3 regions of the Microbispora sp. CA-135349 genome follow, and region 3 is predicted to be linked to each of the others. Evidence: predicted binding sites of a transcription regulator. Region 3 holds the regulator's gene; each other region holds the start of a gene.
What was found. The regulator LexA, encoded in region 3, represses DNA repair genes until DNA is damaged. The targets are predictions, from matches to a motif close to TCGAACANNTGTTCGA.

Region 1 (4,684 bases), 2.4 Mb from region 3:
TGGCGCCGTTCATGATGAACCGCACGCCCTCGCCCAGCGCGCAGAACTTTCCGATGACCAGTTTCTCCGGCCCGTAGTGATACAGCACGTTGCGCGTCTCGAAGGCGGTCGGGTCATCCGGATCGTCGTAGTAGGAGAACTCGCCGACCTCGATCAGCGGTGAGGTGATCAGCGGTTTCAGCAGCACCACCCGAGGCTGCCCGGGCATCGGATGCAGCACGGTCGGGTCGGCGGGCACCATCAAAACGTTTCCTTTCCGCAAGGACCTTCGCGGACGTCGGGGGCAGGCGTTGAGGACCTGTGCGGGCATTCGGGCACTTCACGGCATTCGGGGAGGTTCGTGGGCGGGGCGGCCGTCAGAAGCCCGCGGCCGGGCGAATGTCAGATGACCACCGATGACCCCCGCTATTGCGACAGTTGATGCATTAAGATCCTGTCACGACACCGTCTCATCGAGCAAACGGACCATCAGCGATGACTCCTTCAGCGCCGCCACCGGAGGGCGCTCAGCCCGTGCCGCCGTCCCGGCGCCGCCCCGGCGGCCGCACCGCCCGTATCCGTGAGCAGGTGCTCGACGCGGTCCTGGCGGAGCTCGGAGAGGGCGGTTACGACGGGCTCACCATGGAGGCCGTCGCGACCCGTGCGGGGGTGCACCGCGCCACGGTGTACCGGCGCTGGGGAGACGTCGGAGGCCTGCTCGCCGACGTCCTGGACGCGGCGGGCGACGACGCCTGGCAACCCCCGGACACCGGCTCTCTGGAAGGTGACCTGGCGGCGCTGAACCACGAGATCCAGGACGCGCTGACCGCACAGCCGCCCATCATGGGGGCCCTGATCGCCGCATCCTTCCGCTCCGACAAGGCCGACCACGCCCAACGGCGGCTCTGGGAAGACCGCTACGCCCGCTGCGAGACCATCGTCCACCGGGCGATCCGGCGCGGCGAACTCCCCCCGCACACCGATGCCCGGCCACTGCTCATCGCCGCCACCGCGCCCGTCTACCACCACCTGGTGCTTCTGCGCACGCCCCCCGACCCGGGCCTGCCCGGCCGCGCGGCCAGAACCGCCACCCTCGCCGCATCCGCCGGCGCCTTCGACGGAACCCCGCCGTCCGGCGACACCTGATCACTCCGTCGATCCCGTATCGGACGATCACGCCGCCCAGAGTGACATTCCACGCGGGGGAAGGTGGCCGCCTTAAAGGAGTGTGAGCTGTTCGGGCGTCGCGGCGGGCGCGGGCGGCGGAACCGGTCGCCCGCCGGGGCGCTGTCCGGCGCTGGCGCCGCGCGTCCCCGCTGTTCCGGCCCCGCGTGCCTCTGCCGCTCGGCCGCCGCGCGCGCCTGCTTCGCCGCCGGGTGGGGCCGACCGGCCGATGCCGTGCTCGCGGGCGAGCGACCGCACGATCTCGCCGATGCGTTCCCGGTAGGCCTTGGGGGCGTAGGCGCCCCTGCCGTACAGCTCCAGGTAGCGGGGGACCAGCCGGGGGTGTTCGCGGGACAGCCAGGCCATGAACCACTCACGCGCGCCGGGCCGCAGGTGGAGCACGATCGGTGTGACATGCGTGGCGCCGGCCTCGGCGATGCGCCGGACGGTGGTCTCCAGCGTCCGGGGCGAGTCGGACAGACAGGGGAGGATCGGCGCCATGAGCACGCCGCACGGAACCCCGTGCCCGTTGAGGGCGGCGCACACCTCCAGCCGCTTGCGCGGCGACGGGGTGCCGGGCTCGACGGCCCGCCACAGCGACTCGTCGGTGAACCCGATCGAGACGGCGGTGCTCACGTCGGTCACCTCCGCCGCCTCGGCGAGCAGGCCGAGGTCGCGCAGGATGAGCGAACCCTTGGTCAGGATCGAGAACGGGTTGCGGGCGTCCCGCAGGGCCGCGAGGATCCCCGGCATCAGCCGGTAGCGGCCCTCGGCCCGCTGGTAGCAGTCGACGTTGGTCCCCATCGCGATGGGGTGCCCGCCCCAGCGGGGCGCCGCCAGCTCCCTGCGCACGAGGTCGGGGGCGTTGACCTTCACGACGATCTTCGAGTCGAAGTCCCGTCCTGAGTCCAGATCGAGGTATTCGTGCGTCTTGCGGGCGAAGCAGTACGTGCACGCGTGGGTGCAGCCCCGATAGGGGTTGACGGTCCACTCGAACGGGACCCGGCTGGCCGAGGGCACCCGGTTGATGATCGACCGCGCGTGGATCTCGTAGAAGGTGACGCCGCGGAACTCGGGGGTGTCGAAGGTCCTCGCCACGGCCGACCGGGCGAACAGGGGCGTCGTCCCGCCCTGTCCGTCGCCATGACGCCCGCCGCCCTGCCCACCGCCCCGGCCACCGTCATCGTGCCCGCCGTCACCCGTGTCGACGCCCACGTCGAGGCGCAGCCCATCCCACCGCACCTTCCGATTAGAACAGAGGTTCGATGGAGATCGCAACGTGCAACGGGCGGTAAATCGCGGCCCTGGAAACGGCTAACGATCTTCATCGTTGGGCAGAACGTCGGCACATACCTTGCGTTCTGGGAGAGTTGCGCGATGGCCTGGTCGCAGGACGAAGAGCGGATGCTGGCGATGATCGAGCGGCACCTCACCGACGAGGACCCGAAGCTCGCGGCCAGGCTCGAGTCGTTCAACCACCGTGCGGAGCGCGGGCGGCAGGGGCGGAGCGCCGGCCGCCGCCGGCCCGGCCGCTCGACGGTGATCATCGCGGTGAGCTGGCTGCTCATCGCCACGTTGATCGCGACCCTGCTGGTCATGGCCCTGCGGCACGACGCCGCCGCTCTCCCCGTGTAGCTCGGGCGTCATCCGGCCCTCTCGGCACCCGGGCGAGCGCGGTCACCCCACGCCCGCTGCGCGCGCCGCCCGCCTCGGCGGCGGGATCAGGACAGGCCTTTGAGGAAGCGCGCGGCGACCGGAGCCGCCACGGCGCCGCCCATTCCGCCGCCCTCGACGACCACGGCGAAGGCCAGGTCGCCGCGGAAGCCCATGAACCAGGCGTGCGAGTCGAGTTCGGGGCCGGTGCCGAACTCGGCGGTCCCGGTCTTGCCTGCCGTCCCCCCGGGAAGTCCGGCGGCGTGGGCGGTGCCCTTGGTGACGACCGCCCGCATCATCGACCGCAGGCCCGTGACGACGTCCTGCGGCAGCTCCTTGGGAGCGGCCTTCTGCTTCATCGAGGGCACCAGTGTGGGCGGCCGCCAGGAGCCGTCCGCCACGGCGGCGGCCACGGTCGCCATTACCAGGGGACTCGCGGTGATCCTGCCCTGCCCGAAGGACTCCGCGGCAAGGTCGGCGGCGCTGGTGGCCTTCGGCATGCTGCCCGCGGTGGCCGGGACGCCGATGCGCAGCGGCTGGTTGAAGCCCAGATCGGTCGCCAGGTCGTACAGCTTGGCCGCGTTCAGCTTGTCCGCGGCGAGCGGGGCGAACGTCGTGTTGCACGAGTGGGCGTAGGAGTCGAGGAACGACAGCGACCCGAACGCCTCGTGGTCGGAGTTGCGGATCTTCAGCCCGCCGACGACCGCCTCCTTCGGGCAGGTCACCCGGCTGGACGGGGTCAGTCCCTCGGCAAGCAGCCCCGCGGCGGTGATCGTCTTGAACGTGGACCCGGGCGGATATCTGCCGTCCAGCGCGCGGTTGAACCCGCCCCTGTTGTTGACGACGGCGAGGATCTCGCCCGTCGAGGGCCTGACGGCGACGAGCGAGGCGGGTTTGTCCAGGTCGCGCACCGCGTCGGCGGCGGCGTTCTGCACTTTCAGGTCGAGACTGGTCCGCAGGTCCTTGCCGGGGGAGCCCTTCACGGAATGGAGGGTCTTCGTGGCCGGCCCCACCACCTGGATCTCGGTGGTGGGGGTGCCGGCGAGCTGCTTCTGGAACGTCTCCTGCAGGCCGCCACGTCCCACGGCGTCGCCCTTCTTGTAGGCGGCGCCCAGCTTCTCGACGTCCTTGTCCGTCGCCTTGTCGAGGAAGCCGACCAGTTGCTGCACCGAGCCGCCCACGTCGCCGCCGTCGATGCGGTGGCCGTCGGCGCCGGTGATCGCCGCCCGCTGCGGCCACGACGTCTTCAGCGCCAGATGGCTGGTCCCGTCGAGCGCGGGGTGGACCGCGGAGGGCGACCAGTCGACCTTCCAGTAGTGGTCCTTGACCACCAGCTTCAGCGACCCCTTGTAGGTCCAGTCGCCGACGTTCTTCACCGTCGCGGTGGCGGTGTAGGAGGCGGTCGCCCTGTCGTCCTTCGCCGCGCCGGTCCGCAGGTCCCGGACGACGACCTTCGTCACCGCGAGGTTCTTGGTGAGCTCGGCGTACGCCGCGTCGAAGCCGGCGGCGGGGGAGGCGAGTTCGGCCTTCATCGCCGCGAGGTCGCCCCGGGACCACGCCGCGGCGAAGCGCGACGCGGTCTCCTGCGGCGTGCCGCGCGTGTGCAGCACGTAGTAGGCCCCGCCTGCTGCCGCCCCCACCAGCACCACGGCCACGGCGGCCGAGATCGCGACAGTACGTCCTCGCGGCACGTGCACCCCCATCGACGGCCCTGTGGTCGGCAACAGAGCCTAGCGGGGTCAAATCGTTATTTACACTTCTGTTCCGCCGGCGCCCTTGACGCTGGCGCCGTATCGGGGGACGTACTCCTGCCCGGACAGCCCCTGAATCGCGGCCATGACCTCGTCGGTCACCCTTCGCCGGTCCCTGGCGTTGCCCGGCTCGCCGG
Region 2 (4,684 bases), 3.4 Mb from region 3:
GGCAGGGGACGTGGCAGGGGACGCGTCAGGGGATCGGAAGCCGCATCACACCGGGTGTCGGGGATTTCGGTGAGAGCACTGTTTGACGCTCTTTTTTCCAATCAGCTTGACCTTTGGGAGTGTCGGCTTTACCGTCACTGTCCGTAACCACAACACGCGACCTTCCTGGGTAAAACCCGACGCAGCGGTCACCGAAGGTGCCGGTCACGGTGCCAGCCCCGGTGTTTGGAACGCTTAGGACAAGGACGCACAATCAAGTGAGAAGAGACATAGAAAGCCGGGGGCCACACGATGCCGTCTGACTACGCCAAGTCGCTGGGCGCGCGCCTGCGCGCCATCCGAACCCAGCAGGGACTGTCCCTGCACGGTGTGGAAGAGAAGTCCCGCGGACGGTGGAAGGCCGTCGTCGTGGGCTCCTATGAGCGGGGCGACCGCGCGGTGACCGTGCAGAAGCTCGCAGAGCTCGCGGATTTCTACGGAGTGCCGGTGTCCGAGCTTCTTCCGGGCGGAGCCGCCCCCAGCCCGCTTGCGCCCGCTCCCAAGCTGGTCATCGATCTGGAGCGGCTGTCGCAGCTGCCGAAGGACAAGGCCGGTCCGCTTGCCCGTTACGCCGCCACCATCCAGAGCCAGCGCGGCGACTACAACGGCAAGGTGCTGTCGATCCGGCAGGAGGACCTGCGCTCGCTCGCGGTCATCTACGACAAGTCGCCGGTCGAGCTGACCGAGGAGTTCATCCACTGGGGCGTGCTCGACGCGGAGGCCCGCCGCGCCGTCGAGTCCTTCTGACCTCCCGTCCGGTCCGTACGCGGCTCCCCGTGCCCGCCCTCTCGGCGTAGTCACGGGCGGCGCCTCCGCATCGGGGAGCCGCCGGTACGAGTGATTCCTGTCACGCGGGGATAGGCAGGATATGACGTTTCACGTGGGCTCCGAGGTGGGCAGGCTTCGCCGCGTCCTGGTCGACATCCCCGAACTCGCGCTCAAGCGGCTCACCCCGGGCAACAAGGACGGCCTGCTGTTCGACGACGTGCTGTGGGTGCACCGCGCGCTGGAGGAGCACCGGGAGTGGTGCGAGGTGCTCGCCGGGCGCGGCATCGAGGTGCACCACCTCGGCGACCTCCTGCGGGAGGTGATCGAGATCCCCGACGCACGCAAGCACATCCTCGACGGCAGCGTCGACGAGCACTGGTTCGGCCCGCTGGCCGCCGACGCGATCCGCAACACGCTCGACGCCCTCGACGCGGACACGCTCGCACCGCTGCTGACCGGCGGGATCACCAAACGCGAGATCATGGAGCTGGGCTGTGACCCGGGCTCCATCACCTTCCACACGCTGGGCATGGACGATTTCGTCCTCCCTCCGCTGCCCAACCACCTGTTCGCCCGCGACACCTCCTGCTGGGTGTACGACGGGGTCTCGATCAACCCGATGCGCAAGAAGGCGCGCAGGCGGGAGACCGTCAACTACGAGGCGGTCTACCGGTGGCACCCGCTGTTCGCCGCGGGATACGGCAACCCCGCCGGCGGCGGGTTCAACGTCTGGTACGAGGGCGTGCGGATGGCCCCGGCCACCATCGAGGGCGGCGACGTCCTGGTGCTCGGCGACGGCGTGGTGCTGGTCGGCGTGAGCGAGCGCACCCAGCCGCAGGCGGTCGAGATGCTCGCGACCAACCTGTTCCGCGCGGGATCGGCGACCCGCATCGTGGCGCTCGATCTGCCCAAGACTCGCGCGTTCATGCACCTCGACACCGTGATGACCAACGTCGACGTGGGCGTGTTCACGAAATACGCCGGGCTCGGCATGCTCCCCTCCTACACGGTGGAGCCGGGCGACACCGACAAGGAGCTCAAGGTCACCGATCACCCGCCGGAGGACATGCACAAGGCGATCGCGCGAGCCCTCGGCCTGGACGACATCAAGGTCCTGACGCCGACGCAGGACGTGCACGCGGCCGAGCGAGAGCAGTGGGACGACGGCTGCAACGTGCTGGCGCTGGAGCCGGGTGTGGTGGTCGCCTACGAACGCAACACCACGACCAACAACCACCTGCGCAGGCACGGCGTCGAGGTCATCACGATCCGCGGCAGCGAGCTCGGCCGCGGACGCGGCGGGCCGCGCTGCATGAGCTGCCCCCTGGAGCGCGACCCCGTCTGACCGCCCGCCGTGAGTATGGTCCCGGGTATGAGCGGAGGCGGGAAGGCTCGGATCACGATCACCGTGGGCCGAGGCGTCCTTGCATACGCCGAGCACCTCGTGGCGACCGGCAGAACCACCAGCGTCGCCGGTGCGGCTCACGGCCCGGGACGCGGCGTCAGCCCGCCATCGGCAGGGTGGGGCGGCCGGGCAGGCCGAGGATCGACTCCACCTCTCCGACGAACCTGTCCGCCTCCGCTATGATTTCCTCCGCGTCGTTCTGCGTGACGGCGCGGACCATTCCGGCCTCGGCCGCCGCACGCTTGGTCGCGCTCACCGCGAAGTAGGCCGCCCAGTCCGCGAGCTTGGGCTCGGCCTCCGGCAGCAGCTCCCAGGCGCTGCGCAGCCGCCGCCTGCGGCCGTCCATCGGACGTGGACGGGCCGCGAGGATTCCGGCCGCCGCACGCAGGGCCGCCAGATGGGCCGACACGTAGCGGTCCGCGGGGGTGGGCCCGACGGTGGCGTCCGCGAGGCATGCCCTGGCGTCCGCGAGGTGTGCCAGAACCGCCTGAGAGAGCCGGGGCCCGCTCTTCTGATCGTCGTTCTGCTCAGTCATGCCCGCCTCCTTGAGTCGTGGCACTCCGGCGAAGGTCGCCGGTGACTTCACAGTCGCAGACCGCACCGACAATTTCGCCGGCCGGGAGATCTCGTGAACCGCCCGAGATCGCCCGACGCTTTGTCCCGTGGGCGGCCGGACGAGGAGCTTCCCCTCTCCCCGTCCGGCCCACGCCGCGGGCCGTGCCGCATCCGTCTCCGCCGACGACGAAGGCACGAATCCAACGGGGTGGGCGCGAGCCGCGAGTCTCGCGCCCACCCCATCGAACATAAATTCGATCGTGTCCCCTGTCAAGGATGTCAACGAATACGTGTTCGAGGACTGCGTCACAAAAGGGGGCGACAGACGACGAAAGGGCCCCGCGCGACCACCTCGCGCAGGGCCCCTCCGGGGGTGGAACTAGCGCTGGAAGGCGCCCCTGACGTGCACCGGGACTCCCTTGCCGAGCATGCCCGGCAGGATCTCCGCCACGTTCATGGGCAGCCGCACGCAGCCGTGCGACGCCGGATAGAGCGGCACCGACAGCGCGCCGTGGAGCGCGATGCCGCCGTTGAAGAAGACGGGGTTGTAGAGCTGCCCCAGGTAGGACCGGTGCCAGCCCTTGACCCGCCAAGTGGTCTTGTAGTCGCCGGTCGGCGTGCGGGCGCTGCCGGAGAAGCGCTGCCGCTTGCCGTTCCAGGTGGCGTACTCGGTGTAGGGGACGCCGCTGCCGCTGGAGATGTGGCTGATCAGCACCGGCTCACCGCCCCGATACAAAACCATCACCTGCTTGGTCAGGTTCACCTCGACGCGATTCGCCTTACCCCCGGACACCAGAACCTTGGGCGCACGGGGATTCTCCAGCGCCCTCCAGGTGCGGGCGGCGATCGTGCTGGTCGGGGTGATCCCCTGCACCTTCTGGAACGCCCAGACCGCCGTCAGTGTGGCCCCGCCATACTGGCCGTCGAGGCTGCCGGGCACGTATCCCAGCTCCTTGAGCCGGGCCTGCAGCGCCTTGACGGCGGAGCCCTTGGCGCCGAGCTTGAGCGTCTTGCCCGGGGCGGTGAACGACGGGTAACCGGTGGCACGGGCGGGGACGGCGCTCCGCGCCGCGAGCGCAGGGAGCGCCGTGGACACCGGGAGCACGGTCCCCGTGGTCACGACCCCCGCGGACACGGCGGTGCGCGCCTGCGCCGTGCCGCTCACGCCGGTCGCCGCGAAGGCGGTCGCGAACGTCGCCGCCCCCACCGCGACGAGCAGTCGCCGTCGACCTCTCATCATGACCAAACCCCCTCATAAGTCCGTTTCTCGATCAAAGGACTCACCTTACGGTCCGATTGTGAGCCGCGTGATCGTAAGTGGCCATAATCGGCCGCGTATGTACTGGCAATCCGTTTAGAGTGACCGGGTGGCAGAAAAGTTGCATCCCAACGTCGTCCGGGTTCAGGAGGCCCTGCGGGCCCACGAGGTGGAGGGCCGCGTCGTCGTCCTGGACGAGGCCGCCCCGACCGCCGCCACGGCGGCGGCACAGCTCGGCTGCGAGGTCGGCGCGATCGCCAACAGCCTGATCTTCGACGCGGACGGCGCCCCGCTGCTGGTGCTGACCAGCGGCGCCCACCGGGTGAACACCGATCTGATCGCCCGGCTCGTGGGCGCGGCGAAGGTACGCAGGGCCACCCCGGAATTCGTCCGCGAGCACACCGGTCAGCCCATCGGCGGCGTCGCCCCGGTCGGGCACCCCGCGCCCGTACGGACGCTGGTGGACACGTGGCTGGGCAAGCACGACGTCGTGTGGGCCGCCGCGGGCCACCCTCACACCGTCTTCCCCACGTCCTACGAGGAGCTGCTGCGCATCACCGGAGGCACGGCCGCCGAGGTGGAATGACGCCTGCGGACCGGTCCTGCCGGGTTTTGCTAGTGTGCGACGCGTGATCGAACTGCGACGGGTGGGGGCCGAC
Region 3 (4,684 bases):
GTGGGGCGGCAACCTCACCAAGGCCGGCCAGTTCCCCGTGCGGCTCAACGTGGCCAACCGGCTCGTCTACTCGCCGCACGAGTACGCCACGTCGGTCTTCCACCAGAACTGGTTCGACGACCCGAACTACCCGGCCAACATGCCGGCCATCTGGGACAAGTACTGGGGCTACCTGTACAAGCAGAACATCGCGCCGATCATGGTCGGCGAGTTCGGCACCACGCTGGCCAGCAACATCGACAAGGTCTGGCTCCAGGAACTCATGAAGTACATGGGCACCGGAGTGAACGGCATGTCGTTCACCTACTGGTCGTGGAACCCCAACTCGGGTGACACGGGCGGCATCCTGAAGGACGACTGGGCCACGGTCGACCAGGCCAAGCAGAGCATCATCTCGCCGTACCTCATCCCGCCGGTGGGCGGCAACCCGCCGGTGTCGCCCTCGCCGCAGGTCTCGCCGAGCGTCTCGCCGTCCGCGTCTCCCTCGGCGTCTCCCTCCGCGTCCCCCTCGGTGTCGCCTCCGGTGTCTCCGTCGGCGTCGCCGTCGTCTCCGGGTGGCAAGACCTGCACCGCCACGTACAAGGTCGCCAACCAGTACCCCGGCGGCTTCCAGGGTGAGGTCACGGTGAAGGCCGGTTCCTCGGCCATCTCGGGCTGGACCGTGAACTGGGCCTTCCCGAACGGCCAGAGCGTCAGCCAGCTCTGGAACGGCACGCTCAGCGCGAGCGGTTCCAACGTCACCGTGACGAACCTGTCCTACAACGGCGCCCTGGGCGCCGGGGCTTCGACGACGTTCGGATTCAACGGCAGCTGGTCGGGCAGCAACGGCGTTCCCTCGCCGGTGAGCTGCACCGCTAGCTGAACAGTGAGCCGAACGGCGAGCTGATCGGGCGCGTCACGACAGTGCGGCGGCGATCCTGGACAGGATCTCCTCCAGGATCGCCGCCGAGGTCGCGAAGTTGAGGCGGGCGAAGGTGTCGCCGCCTCCGTAGTTGGGGCCCGGGTTGAGCTTGACCCGGGCCTCCCGCTCGAGGAAGGCCGCCGCGTCGGGCACGCCGAAGTCGAGCCACGCGAGATAGGTGGCTTCCGGCATGCGGTATCCGACGGACGGGAGCCGCTCGGCGATGCGCCTGCGGTTGCGGTCCAGGATCGCCAGCACCTCCTCCAGCCACGCGTCGCCGTGCCGCCAGGCGGCCACCGTGGCCTCCACCCCGAGGACGCTGGGCGCGCCGTAGATGTGGGCGGGCTGGCGGCCCAGCGCGTCCCTGGCGTCCCTCGCGCCGATGTGGGCCACCGAGCAGTGCAGGCCGCCCATGTTGAAGGCCTTGCTGGCGGAGGTCAGCGTGACCGTGCGCTCGGGAAGGATCGTGGCGAACGGGATGTGCCGGGCCGGAGCGTACGTCAGGTCGGCGTGGATCTCGTCGGAGATCACCAGCGTGCCGTACTGGTCGGCGTACGCGGCGACGGCGTCGAGCTCCGCACGGGTGAACGAGCGGCCGGAGGGGTTCTGCGGATTCACCAGCAGGAGCACCCGGACGGGCTCGCCGGGGACCTCGAACCTGCCGTCGGCCGTCAGCGGCATCGGCACCAGGCGGCGGCCCATCCCGGTGATCGTGACGAGGAAGGGATCGTAGGCCGGCACGTGCAGCGCCACCGCGTCGCCGGGTTCGGTCATGACGTGCAGCAGCACCTGGAGGGCCTGGTTGAGGTCCGTGTAGGACCGCACGTGTGCCGGGTCGGCCCGCCAGCCGTACCGCGCCTCCATGCGCTCGGCGAACGCCTCCGCCAGAGGGCCGGCGGTCGGCTGGTCCAGCCATGCGGGATAGCCGAGATCCGTGGCGGCGCGTCGCGCGATGGCCTCGGTCACCGCCCCGGGCACGGGGAAGTCCATGTCGGCGACCCAGGCGGGAATGACGCCGGCCTCGGCGTGCGCCCATTTGATTCCGTCGCGGGTGCGGGCCGCATCCAGGGACAGCGCATCCAGGGACAGCGAATCGAATCTCATTCGACTCACCCTAATTGTCGCTTAGTGACCGCCGGAAAGGCGGCGTCGCGCCCCGCGGCGCGTCGAATCGCGGGGCGCCGGTGCTGCTACAGCTTCCGCAGAACGGCCGTGACCTTGCCGAGCACGGTCGCCTCGTCGCCGGGGATCGGCTCGTAGTTGGGGTTGTGCGGCACCAGCCACACGTGCCCGTCCTTGCGCTTGAAGGTCTTCACGGTGGCCTCGCCGTCGATCATCGCGGCCACGATGTCGCCGTTGTCGGCGACCGGCTGCTGCCGCACCACGACCCAGTCGCCGTCGGCGATGGCGGCCTCGATCATGGAGTCGCCGGAGACCTGGAGCAGGAACAGCGTGCCCTCGCCCACCAGCTGCTTGGGCAGCGCGAAAACGTCCTCGATGCTCTGCTCGGCGAGGATGGGACCACCGGCGGCGATGCGGCCGACCAGCGGCACGTACGCGGCCGTGGGCCGGGTGAACCCGGCCTCCTCCTCGGGGGTGGCGTCCGGATCGACCCACAGCACCGGCTCTCCCGGCAGCCGGACCTCCAGTGCCCTGGGGCGGTGCGGGTCGCGCCGGAGGTAACCCTTACGCTGGAGCGCCGTGAGCTGGTGCGACACGCTGGAGGTGCTCGTCAGCTGGACCGCTTCCCCGATCTCCCGCATGGACGGCGGGTAGCCGCGCTGCTGGACCGAGTCGCGGATCACCTCGAGGATCTTCCGCTGCCTCGGGGTGAGGCCAAGCGAGTCGCGCCTGCGAACCGCGAGGTCGCTGACGCCATCCGCTTGCTCACTTCGGTCACTCACGATGCCACCTCTCAATCCGTGTTCCCCATGTCGCACAGAGCGACCGTACCGCGATTCAAGATCACCGTCAAACAATTGTTCGATATCCAGCGAAATCACCGATCTCGCCGTTCATCTCATCGTACGGGAGTTCGATCGATCCCGTGTTCGATTCAGCCGATCTTCTGTGGCGTCTGTACGCCCAGGTCAGACGCCGTGCATAAAACGGCGGGGAATGGTGCGTAAAGGGCCTATTGCGCGACGCGTGGGGCAGGTGGTGCGGCGGTGACGGGAGCGGCGACACGCGCACCGAGCAGGCACTTCCCGGCCCAGGGCCGGTTCGACTTGCGTTCAAGGTCGGGCACTTCTACGGTTGGACCACAACATCTAGTAGTCACAGCGGTGTAAGTTCACCACACCTTGTGTTCGGGATGTGCGTTCAGGGAGGCGATGAAATGCACTGTCCGTTCTGTCGCCATCCCGACACCCGGGTCGTGGACAGCCGCGCGGCCGAGGACGGGGCGGCGATCCGCCGCAGGCGCACCTGCCCCGAATGCGGGCGCAGGTTCACCACCCAGGAGACCGTGCTGCTGATGGTGAGCAAGCGGAGCGGGGTCACCGAGCCGTTCTCCCGGGAGAAGGTCATCGCCGGCGTACGGCGGGCCTGTCAGGGGCGCCCGGTCGGCGAGGACTCCCTCGCCCAGCTCGGGCAGCGGGTCGAGGAGAGCATCCGGGGCACCGGTGCGGCCGAGATCGCCTCCCATGAGGTGGGCCTGGCCATCCTGGGGCCGCTCCGCGACCTCGACGAGGTGGCGTACCTGCGCTTCGCGTCGGTCTACCGGGGCTTCGAGACGCTGGCCGACTTCGAGGCGGAGATCGAGCGGCTCCGCGCGGCTCACGGCCCTGAGGCCGAGGAGTAGGCGCATTCCGGGGGACCGGGACGAGGCGGACGGCGGCGCGCGACGGCGCGGCGTGACGATGAGGTTGTAACGAGCGTGGTCCGAAAGAGGGGCTCCACCGGGCCCTGGGAGGGGGAAGTCATGACGGAGACCGTGAGCGGCACCGTATCGGGTGCGGGGGGCCGGGCCGGCAAGCGCCCGCGCAAGGGTCTGAAGATGAAGCGCGTCTTCACCACCCCGGGTGTCCACCCGTACGACGAGGTCCGCTGGGAGCGGCGCGACGTCGTGATGACGAACTGGCGGGACGGCTCGGTCAACTTCGAGCAGCACGGCGTGGAGTTCCCGGACTTCTGGTCGGTCAACGCCGCCAACATCGTCACCACCAAGTACTTCCGCGGGGCGGTGGGCACCCCGCAGCGCGAGTCGAGCCTCAAGCAGCTCGTCGACCGGGTCGTGGGCGTCTACACCAGGACCGGCCTCGAGAACGGCTACTTCGCGTCCGAGGAGGACGCGGAGATCTTCGACCACGAGCTCAAGCACGCGCTGATCCACCAGATCTTCAGCTTCAACTCGCCGGTGTGGTTCAACGTCGGCACCCGCTCGCCCCAGCAGGTGAGCGCCTGCTTCATCCTGGCCGTGGACGACACCATGGAGTCGATCCTCGACTGGTACAAGGAAGAGGGCGTCATCTTCAAGGGCGGCTCCGGCTCCGGGGTCAACCTCTCCCGCATCCGCTCGTCCAAGGAACTGCTGTCCAGCGGCGGCACGGCCAGCGGCCCGGTCTCCTTCATGCGCGGCGCCGACGCCTCCGCCGGCACCATCAAGTCGGGCGGCGCCACCCGCAGGGCGGCCAAGATGGTCGTCCTCGACGTGGACCACCCCGACATCGAGGAGTTCATCGAGACCAAGGCGCGCGAGGAGGACAAGATCCGCGCGCTGCGCGACGCCGGGTTCGACATGGACCTCGGCGGCAAGGACATCGTGTCCGTCCAGTACCAGAA

Region 1: the regulator LexA is predicted to act here: its motif matches at 2,394-2,409, upstream of ACQPZZ_RS19055 (Rv2578c family radical SAM protein).
Region 2: the regulator LexA is predicted to act here: its motif matches at 3,010-3,025, upstream of ACQPZZ_RS14420 (SAV_6107 family HEPN domain-containing protein).

Annotation. Positions count from the first base shown of each region.
Region 1 covers NZ_CP192001.1:4,100,158-4,104,841, forward strand. The annotation lists gene ACQPZZ_RS19045 (CatB-related O-acetyltransferase) at 1-241, opposite strand, end outside; gene ACQPZZ_RS19050 (TetR/AcrR family transcriptional regulator) at 475-1,125, shown strand; gene ACQPZZ_RS19055 (Rv2578c family radical SAM protein) at 1,198-2,385, opposite strand; gene ACQPZZ_RS19060 (DUF3040 domain-containing protein) at 2,521-2,778, shown strand; gene ACQPZZ_RS19065 (penicillin-binding transpeptidase domain-containing protein) at 2,865-4,487, opposite strand; gene ACQPZZ_RS19070 (lysophospholipid acyltransferase family protein) at 4,548-4,684, opposite strand, start outside.
Region 2 covers NZ_CP192001.1:3,062,708-3,067,391, reverse strand. The annotation lists gene bldD (transcriptional regulator BldD) at 292-786, shown strand; gene ACQPZZ_RS14425 (arginine deiminase) at 908-2,152, shown strand; gene ACQPZZ_RS14420 (SAV_6107 family HEPN domain-containing protein) at 2,310-2,747, opposite strand; gene ACQPZZ_RS14415 (L,D-transpeptidase family protein) at 3,147-4,007, opposite strand; gene ACQPZZ_RS14410 (YbaK/EbsC family protein) at 4,135-4,611, shown strand; gene ACQPZZ_RS14405 (GNAT family N-acetyltransferase) at 4,655-4,684, shown strand, end outside.
Region 3 covers NZ_CP192001.1:6,493,493-6,498,176, reverse strand. The annotation lists gene ACQPZZ_RS29810 (cellulase family glycosylhydrolase) at 1-862, shown strand, start outside; gene ACQPZZ_RS29805 (MalY/PatB family protein) at 896-2,005, opposite strand; gene lexA (transcriptional repressor LexA) at 2,092-2,808, opposite strand; gene nrdR (transcriptional regulator NrdR) at 3,240-3,704, shown strand; gene ACQPZZ_RS29790 (vitamin B12-dependent ribonucleotide reductase) at 3,825-4,684, shown strand, end outside.